DNA from 4 places in the Streptomyces sp. NPDC050617 genome. Region 1 is predicted to be linked to each of the others. Evidence: riboswitches for the same ligand, from Rfam matches in the RefSeq annotation. Region 1 holds a riboswitch; each other region holds the start of a gene.

What was found. A riboswitch is a leader RNA that binds a small molecule or an ion and turns the genes downstream of it on or off. The one in region 1 is predicted to bind cyclic di-AMP.
Region 2: linked by a shared signal. The riboswitch ahead of AB0I49_RS00365 (M23 family metallopeptidase) and the one ahead of AB0I49_RS34190 (transglycosylase family protein) in region 1 are both predicted to bind cyclic di-AMP.
Region 3: linked by a shared signal. The riboswitch ahead of AB0I49_RS16790 (peptidoglycan DD-metalloendopeptidase family protein) and the one ahead of AB0I49_RS34190 (transglycosylase family protein) in region 1 are both predicted to bind cyclic di-AMP.
Region 4: linked by a shared signal. The riboswitch ahead of AB0I49_RS20535 (C40 family peptidase) and the one ahead of AB0I49_RS34190 (transglycosylase family protein) in region 1 are both predicted to bind cyclic di-AMP.

The regions. Positions count from the first base shown of each region.
Region 1 covers NZ_JBFAIS010000038.1:17,723-21,792, forward strand. The annotation lists gene eno (phosphopyruvate hydratase) at 1-1,025, opposite strand, end outside; gene AB0I49_RS34190 (transglycosylase family protein) at 1,339-2,055, opposite strand; cyclic di-AMP (ydaO/yuaA leader) riboswitch at 2,058-2,202, opposite strand; gene AB0I49_RS34195 (transglycosylase family protein) at 2,497-3,624, opposite strand; gene AB0I49_RS34200 (cytochrome P450) at 3,813-4,070, opposite strand, start outside.
Region 2 covers NZ_JBFAIS010000001.1:84,382-88,451, forward strand. The annotation lists gene AB0I49_RS00360 (pitrilysin family protein) at 1-1,038, shown strand, start outside; cyclic di-AMP (ydaO/yuaA leader) riboswitch at 1,268-1,424, shown strand; gene AB0I49_RS00365 (M23 family metallopeptidase) at 1,438-2,244, shown strand; gene AB0I49_RS00370 (HPr family phosphocarrier protein) at 2,393-2,674, opposite strand; gene AB0I49_RS00375 (GNAT family N-acetyltransferase) at 2,917-4,070, shown strand, end outside.
Region 3 covers NZ_JBFAIS010000011.1:29,288-33,357, reverse strand. The annotation lists gene AB0I49_RS16800 (DEAD/DEAH box helicase) at 1-43, shown strand, start outside; gene AB0I49_RS16795 (PP2C family protein-serine/threonine phosphatase) at 493-1,851, shown strand; cyclic di-AMP (ydaO/yuaA leader) riboswitch at 2,127-2,276, shown strand; gene AB0I49_RS16790 (peptidoglycan DD-metalloendopeptidase family protein) at 2,288-3,640, shown strand; gene AB0I49_RS16785 (aldo/keto reductase) at 3,741-4,070, shown strand, end outside.
Region 4 covers NZ_JBFAIS010000015.1:11,517-15,586, forward strand. The annotation lists gene AB0I49_RS20520 (DUF397 domain-containing protein) at 1-193, opposite strand, end outside; gene AB0I49_RS20525 (helix-turn-helix transcriptional regulator) at 203-1,108, opposite strand; gene AB0I49_RS20530 (ATP-binding protein) at 1,332-1,763, shown strand; gene AB0I49_RS20535 (C40 family peptidase) at 2,057-2,527, opposite strand; cyclic di-AMP (ydaO/yuaA leader) riboswitch at 2,531-2,740, opposite strand; gene AB0I49_RS20540 (hypothetical protein) at 3,019-3,327, opposite strand; gene AB0I49_RS20545 (ATP-dependent Clp protease proteolytic subunit) at 3,334-3,984, opposite strand.

The DNA of each region.
Region 1 (4,070 bases):
AGCGAGCCGATCTGGTTGACCTTGACCAGCAGGGCGTTGGCGGCGCCCTCCTCGATGCCGCGGCCGAGCCGCTCCGGGTTGGTGACGAACAGGTCGTCGCCGACGATCTGGACCTTCTCGCCCAGCTTGTCGGTGAGGACCTTCCAGCCCGCCCAGTCGTCCTCGTACAGCGGGTCCTCGATGGAGACCAGCGGGTAGGAGGCGACGAGCTCCTCGTAGTACTCCGTCATCTGCGCGGCGGAGCGCTCCTGGCCCTCGAAGGCGTAGACGCCGTCCTTGTAGAACTCGGAGGCGGCGACGTCGAGCGCCAGCGCGATGTCCTGGCCGGGCGCGTAACCGGCCTGCTTGATGGCCTCGATGATGAGGTCGAGCGCCTCGCGGTTCGAGCCCAGGTTCGGGGCGAAGCCGCCCTCGTCGCCGAGGCCGGTGGACAGGCCGCGCTCCTTCAGCACGCTCTTGAGCGTGTGGTAGACCTCGGCGCCCCAGCGCAGCGCCTCGGAGAAGGACTCCGCGCCGATCGGCGCGATCATGAACTCCTGGATGTCCACGTTGGAGTCGGCGTGCGAGCCGCCGTTGAGGATGTTCATCATCGGCACCGGCAGCAGGTGCGCGTTCGGGCCGCCGAGGTAGCGGAAGAGCGGCAGGTCGGACGCCTCGGAGGCGGCGTGCGCGACGGCGAGGGAGACGCCGAGGATGGCGTTGGCGCCGAGCGAGGACTTGTCCGCGGTGGCGTCCAGGTCGAACATCGCCTGGTCGATCAGGCGCTGCTCGGTGGCGTCGTAGCCGACGAGCTCCGGGCCGATCTGCTCGATGACGGCGAGGACGGCCTTCTCGACGCCCTTGCCCTGGTAGCGGTTGCGGTCGCCGTCACGCAGCTCCAGCGCCTCGAAGGCACCGGTGGAGGCGCCGGACGGCACGGCGGCACGGCCCGTGGAGCCGTCGTCGAGGCCGACCTCGACCTCGACCGTGGGGTTGCCTCGCGAGTCGAGGATCTCGCGAGCTACGACGACGTCGATGGACGGCACGAGTGTCTCCTTCATGGGGTGACTGGTTTCTGCACCCCGAGCCTAACGGGCCGGGGGACGTCCGCCCGCGCGCAGCCCGGACCGTGAGCGGAAAAATGGGCCGAAGAGCCAGATCAGAGGATGAATGACGGCGTTGTTCGCCGAAGGGGGAATGGGGCGGGAACCGGACAGGTCCGAAGGACCGGCGACGGGCCCCGGATATGCGAGTGCCCCGCTACGGCGCGATCGGGGGGGGGGATGGCGCGCCGGAGCGGGGCGGTCTCTCATGAGCGGAGAGACGGGGGCGGCGGTGAAGCCGCCCCCAGGGAACGGATCAGCTCAGGTGGAGCTGCTGACCCGGGTAGATCAGGTTGGCGTCGGAGACGATGCCCTTGTTCAGGTTGTACAGCTTCTGCCAGCCGCCCTTGACGCCGTGCTCCTTGGCGATCTTGCCGAGGGTGTCGCCGGACTTGACCTTGTACTCGCCGTCGCCCTTCTGGATGGACTTCGGCGCGACGGGCTTCGGCGCGGCCTGCTTGGGGGCCTGCTGCTTCGGAGCCTGCTGCTTCGGCGCGTAGTGCTTGGGGGCCTGCTGCTTCGGCGCGGCCTGGCGCTGGCTGCGGTCCGCGTGCTGCGTGCCGCGGCTGCTGGAGCCGGTGTCGACGCCGGCGGCGGGGCCGCCGGAGGTCAGGTTGCCGGCGCCGGCGCAGGACCAGGCGCCCGGGCCCTGCATGGCGAGCAGCTTCTCGGCGGTGGCGATCTGCTGGCCCTTGGTGGCCTGGTCGGCGCGCGGGGCGTACTGGGTGCCACCCGCGGCGGCCCAGCTGGACTGGTTGAACTGCAGGCCGCCGTAGTAGCCGTTGCCGGTGTTGATCGACCAGTTACCACCGGACTCGCACTGCGCGACCTTGTCCCAGGTGGAGACGGAGGCGGCGGAGGCCGAGGTGGCGCCCATCAGCGGGACGGCGACAGCGGCACCGGCGACGCCGGCGAGCGTGGCGACACGGACGGCCTTGGACGGACGGCGGTGCTTGCCCTTGGAGATAAGCATGTTGGTTTCCTCACCGACGCCTACGAGGTGAGCTGTCGGGTTCGGGCTGTGAGCTGCCCGGCCTCGTGTGCCGGAGCACACGGGGCTTCACCCCTAGCCGTCCCGGTCCCCGTCGGTGTCGACGGGCCGTTCCGGCGGCCTACCTGGTTCCCCCGCTCCTGCCTACGGCGCTTTCGCGACGAATCCAGCGACCGCCGGCAGGATTCGGCGTGGCGATCGTGGTGCTCACGGTGGCGAGCGGTGACGACGTTAAACACACTGCCCAGGAGGGTTCAAACCCCCCTCCCTGACGGCAGTTGCCTCTACTTACCCACAGAAACAGCGCATTTCCGCAGGTGAGAGACGGTAGGGAAAGATCGGACAGGCGGGGAACCCGGGACTGTCAACGAGACCCATGTCTCACTTTCCGCCGGAACGGACATACCGCCCGTACCGTCGGACTCACGTCCCGAGATCAAGCTTTTGACCAGGGAAAATGAGATCGGGGTCGCTTCCCACGGTGCTGTGGTTGCGTTCGTAGAGGGTGTTCCAGCCGCCGGAGACGGAGTGCTCCTCCGCGATCACGGACAGGCTGTCTCCCGACTGCACCGTGTAGTCACGGGGGGCCTGTTGGGGCGTACGGGACGCGTGCCCGCCGCGCGATTCCCCGCCGCGCGAGGCATGCCGGCCGCCGCTCCGCCCGCCGTCGTCCCGCGCGGGGCCTTCGGCGCCGTCGCTCCCCTTGCTCCCCGCGCTCCCCTTCTCCCCCTCATCGGAACCGCCGCGGTGCCGGCCCTCGCCGGACGTCGGTGTGCCCGTGGCCCCGGTCGCGGGGGTGGTGGGGTCGGCGGAGGTCCCAGGGGGCGTGGAAGGGGTGCTGGAGGGCGTCTGGGAGGGCTTGCCGCCGGGCTCGGGGCTCTCGGCCGAACCGGACCCCTTCTTACCGGCGTCCGCCTCACCGGTCCCCTTCTTACCCGGATCACTCGAATCACCCGGGCTGCCCGGACCGCCCGTACCGCTCGGCGTCGTGCTCGGCCCGCCCTTCGGGGAGTGGGTCTTGCCCGAGTCCGTACGGTCGTCGCCCGAGGAGCCCTTCGACGGCCCCGAGCTGTGCGACGGCGCGGGCGACTGGGCGGAGGGCTTCGAGGAGGACTCGGCGGACGGCTTCGAGGAGGGCGCCTCGGAGCTGCCGGGGTCGACGCCGGGGGCCGCGCTGCCGCGCGTGAGACCGGAGGCGACCGCGCAGCCCGACCAGGGCTTGGTGCCCTGGTCGTCCAGGATCTTCTGGGCCACGGCTATCTGCTGGGCGCGGCTGGCCAGGTCGGGTCTCGGCGCGTACGCCCTCCCCCCGTACAGATCCCAGGTCGACTGCGACAGCTGGAGCCCGCCGTAGAAGTCGTTCCCTTTATCGGCGCTCCACGTTCCGCCGCTCTCGCATTGGGCGACGCGGTCCCAGGTCGCGGTGTCCGCGGCGTTCGCACCGGTGGCCGCGAGCAGCGGCATGGCGATTCCGGCGCCCGTCACCCCCGCCGCTACGACGATGGCCGGGACCTGACGGGGGCGGCGGTGTCGACCGTTCCCGGTGCGCATGCGGTTGCCTCTCGTGTGACGGCTGAGTTGTCGGTTGTCGAGTCGTCGGTTGCCGAGTCGTCAGTTACTGAGTCGTCAGTTACTGAGTTGTCGGTTGCCGAGTTGTCGGTTGAAGATAGCGACGCGCTCAGACAGTCACAAGCCGATGTAGCCGAGGTCACGCGGAGGTCACATCGCTTGACGCTTCGTCACTTCTGGCGGGGCGTGAACTCCACGGGCAGCGTGCGCAGTCCGCGCATGATGAGTCCGCCGCGCCACCGCAACTCCTCCGGTTCCGCCGCGAGGCGCAGGTCGGGCAGGCGGCGCAGCAGGGTCGCGAGGGCGGCCCGGCCCTCCAGCCGGGCGAGCGGCGCGCCGATGCAGTAGTGGATGCCGTGCCCGTATCCGAGGTGCTGATTGTCACGTCGCGAGAGGTCGAGGGTGTCCGGATCGGCGAACCGCTCCGG
Region 2 (4,070 bases), on a different contig from region 1:
GCGCTGGCCCTGCTCGCCGACGCGCTGCGGGCGCCGGCCTTCGCGGACAGCGAGATCGAGCGGCTCGTGGGCAACCGCCTCGACGAGATCCCGCACGAGCTGGCCAACCCGGCCCGGCGGGCCGCCATGGCGCTGTCCAAGCAGCTCTTCCCCGCGGGCGCCCGCATGTCGCGGCCCCGCCAGGGCACCGAGGACACCGTCCGGAACATCGACGCCGCGGCCGTACGGGCTTTCTACGAGGCGCACGTACGGCCCGCCACCGCGACCGCCGTGGTCGTCGGCGACTTCACCGGCGTCGACCTGGCCGAGGCCCTCGCGGACACGCTCGGCACGTGGACCGGCGGCACCGCCGAGCCGTATCCGGTCACGCCCATCACCGCCGACGACACCGGCCGGGTGGTGATCGTGGACCGCCCCGGCGCCGTGCAGACCCAGCTGCTCATCGGCCGGATCGGCCCCGACCGGCACGACCGCGTCTGGCCCGCCCAGGTCCTCGGCGCGTACTGCCTCGGCGGCACCCTCACCTCGCGCCTGGACCGCGTCCTGCGCGAGGAGAAGGGCTACACCTACGGTGTCCGCTCCTACGCCCAGGTGCTGCGCTCCTCGGAGCCCACGGCCCTCCAGGGGTCCACGGGCGCCTCGCTGCTGGCCATCAGCGGCTCGGTGGACACCGAGTCCACCGGACCGGCGCTCGCGGACCTGTGGACCGTGCTGCGGACGCTGGCCGCCGAGGGGCTGACGGACGCCGAGCGCGACGTCGCCGTGCAGAACCTCGTGGGCGTCGCCCCGCTGAAGTACGAGACGGCCGCCGCCGTCGCCGGGACGCTCGCCGACCAGGTCGAGCAGCACCTCCCGGACGACTTCCAGGCCCAGCTGTACGCGCGCCTCGCGGAGACCGGCACGGTGGAGGCCACCGCGGCCGCCGTCAGCGCCTTCCCGGCCGACCGGCTCGTCACGGTCCTCGTCGGCGACGCCGCGGAGATCCAGGGGCCCGTCAAGGCGCTCGGCATCGGAGAGGTGACGGTCGTCTCCGGCTGACCGCCGGGAAAAAGGACCGCGATAACGGCAGGACCCCCATAACGGGGTGAGTGGGGCGCGAGGGACCTTTGGGGCCTTCGCGCCCCGCTGTATGTCCGGTTTATCGGAGAGGTTGCCTTTCTGCTGTGTGGCCTAGGGCACAAAATCGCGGTTCTGTTTGCCGATTGAAAGAAGCGCCGAATAAGTTCGTGGCGGTTGTCCGTCAGATGTGAGTCGCATCCGCGGCCCCGGGCAACCATCGCCGAGTCCCCGAGATGGCGTGAGCCAGGGGAGCCGGGGACCCACACGTCCCTGGGGTGAATCGGACCCCTTCCCGGAGGGGCCCGTAGGAGACCTTCCTGCTCCGAACCCGTCAGCTAACCCGGTAGGCGAGAAGGAAGGAAAGGATCAGCCGTACCTATGGCGTTCACCCGTGCCACCGGGAAGCACCGTCGTCCGAGCCGCGCCGTGCGCGTCGGCGCCAACGCGGCGGGGGTCGCGACCCTGGCCGCGACCGGCGTCGTCGCCGGCCTCGCCTCCCCGGCCCTCGCGTCCGGCGGCGACCGCGCCCCGCAGGTCGAGGACACCGGCCTCACCCAGGCCGTCGTCATGAGCAACGACGTCGCCGACAGCATCGGCGCCCAGGCCGACACCCAGCAGCACGCGGCCGAGGCGGCCGCCGCCAAGGCGAAGGCCGAAGCCGAGGCCAAGGCGAAGGCCGCCGAGGCCAAGAAGCGCGCCGAGGAGGCCAAGCGGAAGGCCGACGCGGAGCGCGCCGCCAAGGCGAAGGCCGCCCGAGACGAGGAGCGCAGGCGGCTCAACGCCTTCGTCCTGCCGGTCGACGGCTCGTACGTCTCCACCGGCTACAAGGCGTCCAGCGGACTGTGGTCCTCCGGCAGCCACACCGGCGTCGACTTCCACGCCGGCCAGGGCTCCTCCGTGCACGCCGTGGGCGCGGGCACCGTCGTGGAGGCCGGCTGGGGCGGCGCGTACGGCAACAACATCGTCATCAAGATGAACGACGGCACGTACACGCAGTACGGGCACCTCTCCTCCATCGGCGTCTCCGTCGGCCAGACGGTCACTCCGGGGCAGCAGATAGCCCTCTCGGGCGCCACCGGCAACGTCACCGGCCCGCACCTGCACTTCGAGGCCCGTACGTCCCCCGAGTACGGCTCCGACATCGACCCCGTCGCGTACCTGCGCGCGCACGGCGTCAGCCTCTGAACCTCGCACAGAAGGCCCCGGCCCTCCCGGCCGGGGCCTTCTGCGTGCGCGAGTGCCGCCTGTACGCACGCAAAAGCCGCGGCGACCGTGAGAACAGTCACCGCGGCCCGTCGCCGCGCGCGGCCGTGCCGCGCCGGTGGAAACCGAATCAGACGGTCTCCGGGAGCTCCTCGAGGCCCTCGGCGACCAGCTTCGCGAGGCGGTCGAGCGCGGCCTCGGCGTCGTCGGCCTCGGAGGCGAGGACGATCTCCTCGCCGCCCTGGGCGCCCAGGCCCAGCACCGCCAGCATGGAGGCGGCGTTGACCGGGTTGCCGTCGGCCTTGGCGATCGTCACGGGGACGCCCGAGGCGGTCGCGGCTCGGACGAAGATCGACGCGGGGCGGGCGTGCAGCCCCTCGGCCCAGCCGACGGTGACGCGGCGCTCAACCATGGTGTTGCCCTTCAAGTCGTCATTGGTTGTCTAGACCAGTCTCTCACGGTGCCGCCGTCGCTCCTGCGGAGACGTCCGGCGCCGCGCCGCCCCCTGCTCCCTCCTCCATTGTGCCGCCCCGCCCGCCGTCACCCGCCTCCACCTGCCGTGCTCCCGCGCCCGCCGCGCCCCTCCCCACCCTGCCCCGACCCTCCGGTGTCCGCGAGCCGAGCTCTGTCGGCGCCCGGTCGTACGCTGGCCCCATGCACACGCCGTCGGAGCACGCCGCGTACCCGACCCACTGGGAAGCCGATGTCGTGCTGCGCGACGGCGGCACGGCTCAGATCCGGCCCATCACCGAAGCCGACGCGCAGCGCCTGACCAGCTTCTACGAGCAGGTCTCGGACGAGTCGAAGTACTACCGCTTCTTCGCCCCCTATCCGCGCCTGTCCGACCGCGACGTCCACCGCTTCACCCACCACGACTACGTGGACCGGGTCGGCCTCGCCGCCACGGTCGGCGACGAGTTCATCGCCACCGTCCGCTACGACCGCATCGACGCGCGCGGCATGGCCGCCACCGCCCCCGCCGACGAGGCGGAGGTGGCGTTCCTCGTCCAGGACGCGCACCAGGGCCGCGGCGTCGCCTCCGCCCTCCTCGAACACATCGCGGCCGTCGCCCGCGAGCGCTCGATCCGCCGGTTCGCCGCCGAGGTGCTGCCCGCCAACACCAAAATGATCAAGGTCTTCACGGACGCCGGGTACACCCAGAAGCGCTCCTTCGAGGACGGCGTCGTCCGCCTCGAATTCGACCTGGAACCCACCGACCAGTCCCTCGCCGTCCAGCGGGCCCGCGAGCAGCGCGCCGAGGCCCGCTCCGTGCAGCGGCTGCTCGCCCCCGGCTCCGTCGCCGTCGTCGGCACCGGCCGGGAGCCCGGCGGCGTGGGCCGCACCGCCCTGCGCAACGTCCTGGCGGGCGGCTTCACCGGCCGTACGTACGCGGTCAACCGGGCCTTCCCGGCAGGCGCCTCGCGGCTGCTCCCGGAGGACGTCCCCGCCTACCGCTCGGTCGGCGACATCGGGGAGACCGTCGACCTGGCGGTCGTCGCGGTCCCCGCCGACCAGGTGCCCGCAGCCGTCGCCGACTGCGGCGAGCACGGCGTGCAGGGCCTCGTCGTGCTCTCCGCCGGATACGCCGAGAGCGGCCCCGAGGGCCGCGACCGCCAGCGCGAACTGGTCCGCCAGGCCCGCTCGTACGGCATGCGCGTCATCGGCCCCAACGCGTTCGGCCTCATCAACACCGCCTCCGGCGTCCGGCTCAACGCCTCCCTCTCGCCCGAGCTGCCCGCCGCCGGACAGGTGGGGCTGTTCTCCCAGTCCGGCGCCATCGGCATCGCGCTGCTCTCGGGACTGCACCG
Region 3 (4,070 bases), on a different contig from region 1:
TGGCGGGTCGGGACGCGGGCGGGGGCGGACTTCGGCGGCCTGACGGCTGCTGTTCTTTCTCGTCTCTTCTCTTTCTCCTTTCTCTTCTCTTCTTTCTCTTCTTTCTCGTCTTTTTCTCGCTGAGGTGGGGTGGAGTGGGGGTGGCGGGGCGCGCGGTGTCGTGGCGCGCTCGGCTCTCCTGACGTGCGCGCCTGTACGGGCCGCTCGCACGCTCCCCGACGCACGCCCTGACCAGCGCGTACGCCCGTAGCCCGCTTCGATCCGCCGTCGACGGCCCCGTTTGGCGGGGGCGGTCGGCGGCCACCCGATTGGACGAGCAGCGGTCGCCGGGACCGGCGGCGCCCGGAAGCCTGGGAGAGGCGCCGCGCGGGACGGACCGGTCAGGAGAGAACGGTGGGGAAGCGAGGCACCGGAGGCCGGGGACGCAGCCGGGGACGCGAGGGCGCGCCCGCGGGGGTGTCCTCGCGACCGTCCATGGGGATGTCCGCGGGGATGTCCGCCCGACCGTCCGCGAACGGGCTCTCCCGCCGCGCCGTGATCGCCAACCGCCTGGCGCTCTGGCTCCCCGCCGTGCTCATCGTCGGCGGCGTCCTCTTCGACGTCCTGACCCCGCCGAAGTACACCGGGGCCCCCTTCCTGTCGGCCGCTCCGCTGGTCGCGGCACCGCTCTTCGGGCGGCGCGGCACGGCGGCCGTCGCCGTCGCGGCCGTGGCCGCCGCGGCCGGGACCAACGCGTACCACCGGGCGGTGAACTCCTTCGAGACCGCGACCAAGACCGCGACCGTCCTGACCGTCGCCATCCTCGCGCTCGGCATCAACCGCATCGTGCGCCGCAGCGACCAGCAGCTGGAGTCCGCGCGCGGCATCGCGGAGGCGGCCCAGCGCGCCGTGCTGCCGACGCCCCCGGCCAGTATCGGCGTGGGGCTGTGCGTCGCGGCGCGCTATGTGGCGGCGCAGGCGGACGCCCGTATCGGCGGCGATCTGTACGCGGTGCAGGACACTCCGCACGGCGTACGCGTCATCGTCGGCGACGTCCGGGGCAAGGGACTGGAGGCGGTCGAGGCGGTCGCCGTCGTGATCGGCGCGTTCCGGGAGGCGGCGGAGCAGGAGGCGACCCTGGAAGCGCTCGCGGCGCGGCTGGAGCGGGCGTTGCAGCGGGAGGGGGCGAGACGGGAGGGGCTGGACCAGTTCGAGGGGTTCACCACGGCCGTACTCGCGGAGGTGGCGGTGACGGGGGCGGAGCCGGGGGCGGGATCGGAGTCGGAGTCGGCGTCGGAGTCGGGGGCGGTGACGGGGGTGGAATCGGCGTCGGAGCCGGTATCGGGGCCGGAGTCGGATGGCGCGGTGCTGCGCGTCGTGAACCGCGGCCACCCGCCGCCGCTGCTGCTGTACGCGGACGGCAAGGCGGTGGAGGCATCGCCGGAGGTGCCGGCGCTGCCGCTGGGCATGGGCGACCTGGGCGTATGGCCGGACCGGGTGGACGTATGGGACTTTCCGGCGGGAACGACGCTGCTGCTGTTCACGGACGGGGTGACGGAGGCCAGGGACGAGCGGGGCGTCTTCTACGATCCGCAGGCCCGGCTGAACGGGCGGCTGTTCGACGGGCCGGACCTGCTGCTGGAGGAACTCGCGGCGGATGTCGCGCGGCATACGGGCGGGGGGACGTCGGACGATATGGCCCTGCTGGCGATCCGGCGGGGCGGGAGCGGGGGCGGAGGCGCGGGCCCGAGCGGGGGCGCGGGCCGGAGTGGGAGCGCGGGCCCAAGCGGGGGCGGGAGCGCGGGTCCAGGCGGGAGCGGGGGCGGAGCGGGGCGGCTGCCGGGGGCCGGGGATCGGGAACACGGTGCGTAGTGGATCTTGATCACTGCGCATAACGACTGGTGCACGATCGCCGCCGAGGGGTTTCGGCTGCTGCGACGACTCGACCGCTTTCGCCGACGCGTGTCCATAAAGTCCTCACCAAAGCCTGCGCGGATTACGGGCAACAGCTTGGTATCCGGGTCTCGCTTCTATTAACGTTCGATAACGCAGCGCGGTCGTCACAACCGCCGCAAGAGGCGGCACCGTGCGCCTTCGCCGAATCCCGCAGGCACCAGCAACACCGGCAACACCGTACGTACCCAGCACCATCGGCAGCACCGGCAACACGAGGCACCAGGGAACCGGGGAACCACCAACCTTGGGGTGAGTCGGACGCCTTCGCGAGAAGGGGCCCGTAGGAGACCTTCCTGCTCCGAACCCGTCAGCTAACCCGGTAGGCGAGAAGGAAGGAAAGGAGTGCGCCCCCGTGGCGTCCAACAAGCCTGCCCTCGACGAGCCGATGTACGAGCCGGCGTACGAGTCGATGTACGAGCCGACGCACGCTCGGTCGTTTGAGCCCCCGTACGAACCCGCCGTACTTGCCGAGCCTGCCGCATCCGCCTCCGGTTTCGAGACCGTTGAGGCCGGCCCGGTCCCCGACGCCCACGCCGCCGCCGCGCACTTCGCAGCGGATGGTGGAGCGGACGCTGAAGTGGACGCTGAAGCGGACCCCAATGAGGGCTGGTCGGGGGAGCGGGGCGCGGAGCTGTGGGAGGAGTGGAACCCCGCCGAGGACCCCGCGGGCCCGGCCCGCGGCAAGCACCGGGTCGGCAAGCAGCGCGGCGGCACGATGGCCCGTAGCGGAGCGGTGCTCGGCGTCGGTGTCATCGCGGCGGTCGGGGCGGGCGGCATGGCGAGCGCCAAGGACCGCCCGGCGCCGCCGATATCCGTGCCCGACCTGGCGCATCTGGCCGATCAGGTGGGCGAGTTGCCGGGGAAGCTGCCGGCCGTCGAGGACCTGCCGGGCATCGGCTCGCTCGTAGCGGACGACTCCGCTCCGGAGACGGCGGGGGCTTCTGAGGCTTCCGTTGCGGATCAGCAGCCGCTGTCCCGGATGGGCCTGTCCGCGGAGGACGCGGCGAACGGCGTCGCCGACGCGGGTGAGGCGCTCCGCGCCCGCATCCTTCAGCAGGCCGAGCACCAGCAGTCCGCCGCGGCCGACGAGTCGCGTGATGCCGCCGCCCGAGCCGCGGAGGCCGAGGCCGCCGACGCGGCGGCGAAGCGGAAGGCGGATGCCGAGGCAGAAGCGGAAGCGGCGGCCAAGCGGAAGGCCGAGAAGGCGGCGGAGGCTGCGGAGGCGGCTGAGGCCGCGAAGGCCGCCCACCAGAAGGCGGAGGGGAAGCCGGGGGCGACGGCGCAGGGCACGGCGCAGGCTCAGCCGACGGGCTCGTACACGCTGCCCGTCGGCTCGTACACGCTTACCGCCGGATTCGGCCAGTCGGGCGACATGTGGTCCGCCAACCACACCGGGCAGGACTTCGCGGCGCCGACGGGTACGCCGATCAAGGCGGTGCACGGCGGCACGATCACGCAGGCCGGGTGGGCGGGTTCGTACGGCTACCGCACGGTGCTCACCCTGGACGACGGCACTGAGCTGTGGTTCTGCCACCAGTCGTCGATCTCCGTGACCTCCGGAAAGGTGAAGACGGGCGACGTCATCGGCCGGGTCGGCGCGACCGGCAATGTCACCGGCCCCCATCTGCACCTGGAGGTGCGGCCGGGCGGGGGCGCCCCGGTGGACCCGATGACGTGGCTGCGGGGGCACGGCTTGAAGCTGTAACGGGCGGGGCCGGCGGGTTTCTTGGGGCCATGTGGCTTAAACGGAACGGACGGGTCCGTCCGCACCGTAAAGGCGTCCGGGCGAGGCGTTAAATGGGCTTATGGCTGAGAAGCGCAAGAAGATCGGAAACCTGTCCGTCCACCCGCTCTGCCTCGGAGGCAACGTCTTCGGCTGGACGGCCGACGAGGCGGAGTCCTTCGCCGTCCTGGACGCCTATACGGCGGCGGGCGGCAACTTCATCGACACCGCCGACGTCTACTCCGCCTGGGTCCCCGGCAACTCGGGCGGCGAGTCCGAGACCGTCCTGGGCGACTGGTTCGCGACCCGCGGCAACCGCGAGGACATCGTCCTGGCCACCAAGGTCGGCGCGGGCGTCCCGGAGAAGCGCGGTCTGGCCGCCAACGGCATCAAGGCGGGTGTGGAGGAGTCC
Region 4 (4,070 bases), on a different contig from region 1:
AGGAGTTCCAGGCGGCGGGGGAGAACAGCAGGACGGGACCGGACGGGTCCTTCGAGTCGCGGAGCACGAGCAGGCCGGATCCGGTGGCGGCGGTCTCGACGCAGTTGTTCATTCCGGTGCTGTGGCTGCTGCGGCGCCAGGCGGTGCCGAGCAGCTCCGCATCACCGGACAGCGGGCATGGCGTGGTGGACATGGTGCCTCCTCAGGCGCCGACGTCGGTCTCGGCGTTGGCCTTGACGTTGATCTCGGCGTTGATCTCGGTGATGAAATTCAACGATGCGTCGTGCGGCAGGGCGCGGGCCCGCAGGGTTTCGAACGCGGTGCAGTACGCCTGGAGGTCCTCTTTCCGTTCAAGGTAGACGCTGCCCGTCAAATGGTCGAGAACGACCACATCCAGATCGGCCATGGGCGAAAAGGAGAAGATTACGAAAGGCCCGGTAATGCCAATGTGGCCGCCATGGGTAAACGGCAGCACGTGAAGGCTCACATTGGGCAGCGCGCCGAACTCCAGCAGCTTTCGCAACTGCCCTGTCATGACCCCCGGGCCTCCCACCGCGCGCCGCAGCACGGCCTCGTCGAGGACCGCGCACAGCCGCGTCGGCGACGCCCCCCGGAGCACCGCCTGCCGGGTCATCCGCACCGCCACCAACTCCTCGACCTGCTCGTCGGGCGGGTCGCCCAGCGCCGCCCGGGTGACCGCGCGCGCGTACTCGGGCGTCTGGAGCAGCCCCGGCACCACGGTCGTCTCCAGCGTGCGGGCCTGTGAGGCCGCGGTCTCCAGCGAGATGAAGTCCCGGTACTCGGCGGGCAGCAGGTCGCCGTACGCGTACCACCAGGTGTTCCGCGCCCCGTTCCGGTCCGCGGGGCCGGGGCTGCACAGTGCCGTCAGCAGGGCGCGCCGTTCGGCGTCCACCACCTCGTACGCGTCCAGGAGTCGCACCACGTCGGCGGGTTTCACGCCACTGCGACCGGTCTCGATACGGCTGACTTTCGACTGGTGCCAGCCCACCGCCGCCGCTGCCTGACGGCTCGTGAGCCCGGCCGTCTCGCGCTGTCGCCGCAGTTCCGCGCCGAGTTTGCGGCGGCGCACCGCAGGACCGTTCCCCATGATGACTCCTTTCACTCGGTGTCAATGCGCCAGTGTGCCGCGCAAATACGGTCTCCCGTCGCAGAGTTCACCGCTTTGAGCGACAGATATATGCACATCCGGCTGGATTGCCGCGGGGGCGACACCATCGATGGCAATCTGTCGCGGAGAGCCGTCCGGGGCACTCACACTTCACCGCGCAACGCCCCGGAAACCGGCCGGGTGGGAAAGGAACAACGCCGCCATGGCAGACCTGCAGGAAGCATCCGTCTCTCTGCCGACCGTGCCCGCCTCGGTCTCCGCGGCCCGGAGCCACGTCACGAACGTGCTCGCCGAATGGGGCCTGCCGGAGCGGACCGAGGCGGGCGGCATCGTCCGGCTGATCGTCTCCGAGCTCGCCACCAACGTGGTCCAGCACACGTGGGGGCGGTCGCCCGTCTTCACCGTGGTCGTCCAGCTCGACCGGGGCGAACTGCTGCGCATCGGCGTCGCCGACAGCCATCCGGGCCGCCCCAGGCGGCTCCCCGCCGCCGTCCAGCAGGACAACGGCCGCGGCATGGTCATCGTCCGCACCCTCACCAAGGAACTCGGCGGCACCCTCACCATCACCCCCGCCCCCGACGGCGGCAAGACCGTATGGATCACCCTGCCCTGGACGAGCCCACGGGCTCTGTGACCTGGCCGGACGACCGCCCCGGGGCCCGCCGGCCGGGACCTGATGGCGGACCGCCGTCGCGAGGCGTCGGCCGGGGCCGTGCTGCCGGGGTGCGTCCACGCCCGGACGGCGTCGCGGTGGTGGTGCAGGGCGGGAAGACCCCCTTCGCCAGGTCGGTGAGCAACGAGGCGAGCGGGGTCATCCCACCCTCGGACCGGGAAACGGCATGTGACTCCTCAAGGGACGTACGGGCGCTGTCCTGGCGCGCTCGAACTACCCTCGGTCACTGACATCGCCGGGTGCCCGGCGGCCCGTCAGCCCACGCGCCCGTAACTGACGCTCCGCGACCAGATCTTCTCCAGGCGCACCACCGTCCCGCTCTTCGGAGCGTGCCAGATCCGGCCCCTGCCGGCGTAGATGCCCACGTGGTAGACGCCGCCGCGGGAGTGGAAGAAGACCAGGTCGCCGCCCTTGCGGGAGGAAGCCGAGACATGCCGGGCGCGGTTGTACTGCGCGGCGGCCGTGCGCGGCAGCCGCTTGCCGGCGCGCTTGAAGGAGTAGAGGGTCAGGCCCGAGCAGTCGAAGCGGTAGGGGCCGGACGCCCCGTAGCGGTAAGGGGAGCCCTTCTTCGACGCCGCTACGCGCAGCGCCTTGGTGGACGCCGTGGCGGCCTCGGCCTCGGGGGCGCCGCTCGGCAGGAGAGCGGCGGCGCCGAAGGCGGCCAGGGTGAGTACGGAGGCGGCGCCGGTCCTGGACAGCAGTCGGGGGCGTGTGTGCGCTGTCATGCGCGACCCTTCGTCAACCGCCTGTGAAGGATGACCTGTCGGGTTCGGGCTGGCGAAGTTGCCCGGCCGCGTCCGCGGCTTCACCCCGAGGGGACCGCCTGTCGCACTTCGTCGATCAGGCGGCCCCCGCCGTGCTCGGGTCCTCCACTCCTGCCGATGCACTCTTGTCGACCAGACGCCCGGCACGGCGGCAGGACTCGGCGTCCGCCCGGACCGCCCCGCGGAGGCGGGGGCTTGTCGTCTCAGGGATCTTGACGCATCCCTGGTACGAATTCCGAGCCGAAATCGCCTTATGTGAGGCTGGTCACGACTGACCTGTTCGGGTGGACGCGCGGAGATTTCGTTCCGCGTCCCGAACCGTACGCAGCCCCGCACCAGCGGTGCGGTATCGCCGCCCGACCAGTACCCGCGCGCATCGCGCAAGTTGATCACTGCGAATCGTCCAGGCCCGTATACGCCTATCGGGGGATGGGCATTGAGCTACCTGCGGGTCAACTCACCGGACCCGATGGCATCGTCACCCGGCCCGTCCGCCGCTCCCCGTCCAGTACCCGCATGGCACGTTCCAGCGTGGGCGCGTGCAGCTCGCTCTCGCCGCGCTCGTGCATCACGGCCAGCGCGTCGCGCAGCCCCGCGGCCTTGGCGGCCAGCGCCTGAGCCGCCCGCAGCGCGGCGTAAGTGTCGTGGCCGCGCGCCGGGTTGACGCGGCCCAGCAGGTCGACCGCCTCCAGATAGCGGTCGACGAGCTCGCTCTCCGCGCGCGTGAGCGGCGGCAGCGGCGGCAGTTCGGGCGGCAGCACCGGAGCTCACCGGGCGCCGGGCGAGCCGGCGCCCGGCGCGGCGCCGTTGGCCTTGCGGCTGCTGACCAGGTGGTCCACCAGCCCGTACGCCACGGCGCCCGCGGCGTCGAAGACCTTGTCGCGCTCGATGTCCGAGCTGACGCGCCCGGCGCTCTGCCCGGTGTGCCGTACGAGCATCTCCTCCAGCTGCTCGCGCGTGCGCAGCAGTTCCCTGGCGTGGATCTGGAGGTCCGAGGTCTGCCCCTGGATCGGCTCGCTGAAGAACGGCTGGTGGATCAGGACGCGCGCGTTCGGCAGCGCGAACCGCTTGCCGGGGGTGCCCGCGGCCAGCAGTACGGCGGCGCTGGACGCCGCCTGGCCCAGGCAGCCCGTCTCGATGTCGCACGACACGTAGCGCATCGTGTCGTAGATGGAGGTCATGGCGGAGAACGAGCCGCCGGGGGAGTTGATGTAGAGCGAGATGTCCTGGTCGGGCGCGGCGTGTTCGAGGTGCATGAACTGCGCGATCACATCGTTGGCCGAGGTGTCGTCGATCGGGGCGCCGAGGAAGACGATCCGCTCGGACAGCAGCTTGGAGTAGGGGTCCATGGTCCGCTGGCCGGAGCTCGTGCGCTCGGTGAATTCGGGCAGGACATGGCGGGCGGTGGGTCGGCTCATCGGTGCACCTCTCATCAGCGCTCTCCGCGCACTGCGGGTCGTACGACACCTGTAAAAAATGTACAGGACGTACATCTCTATGATGG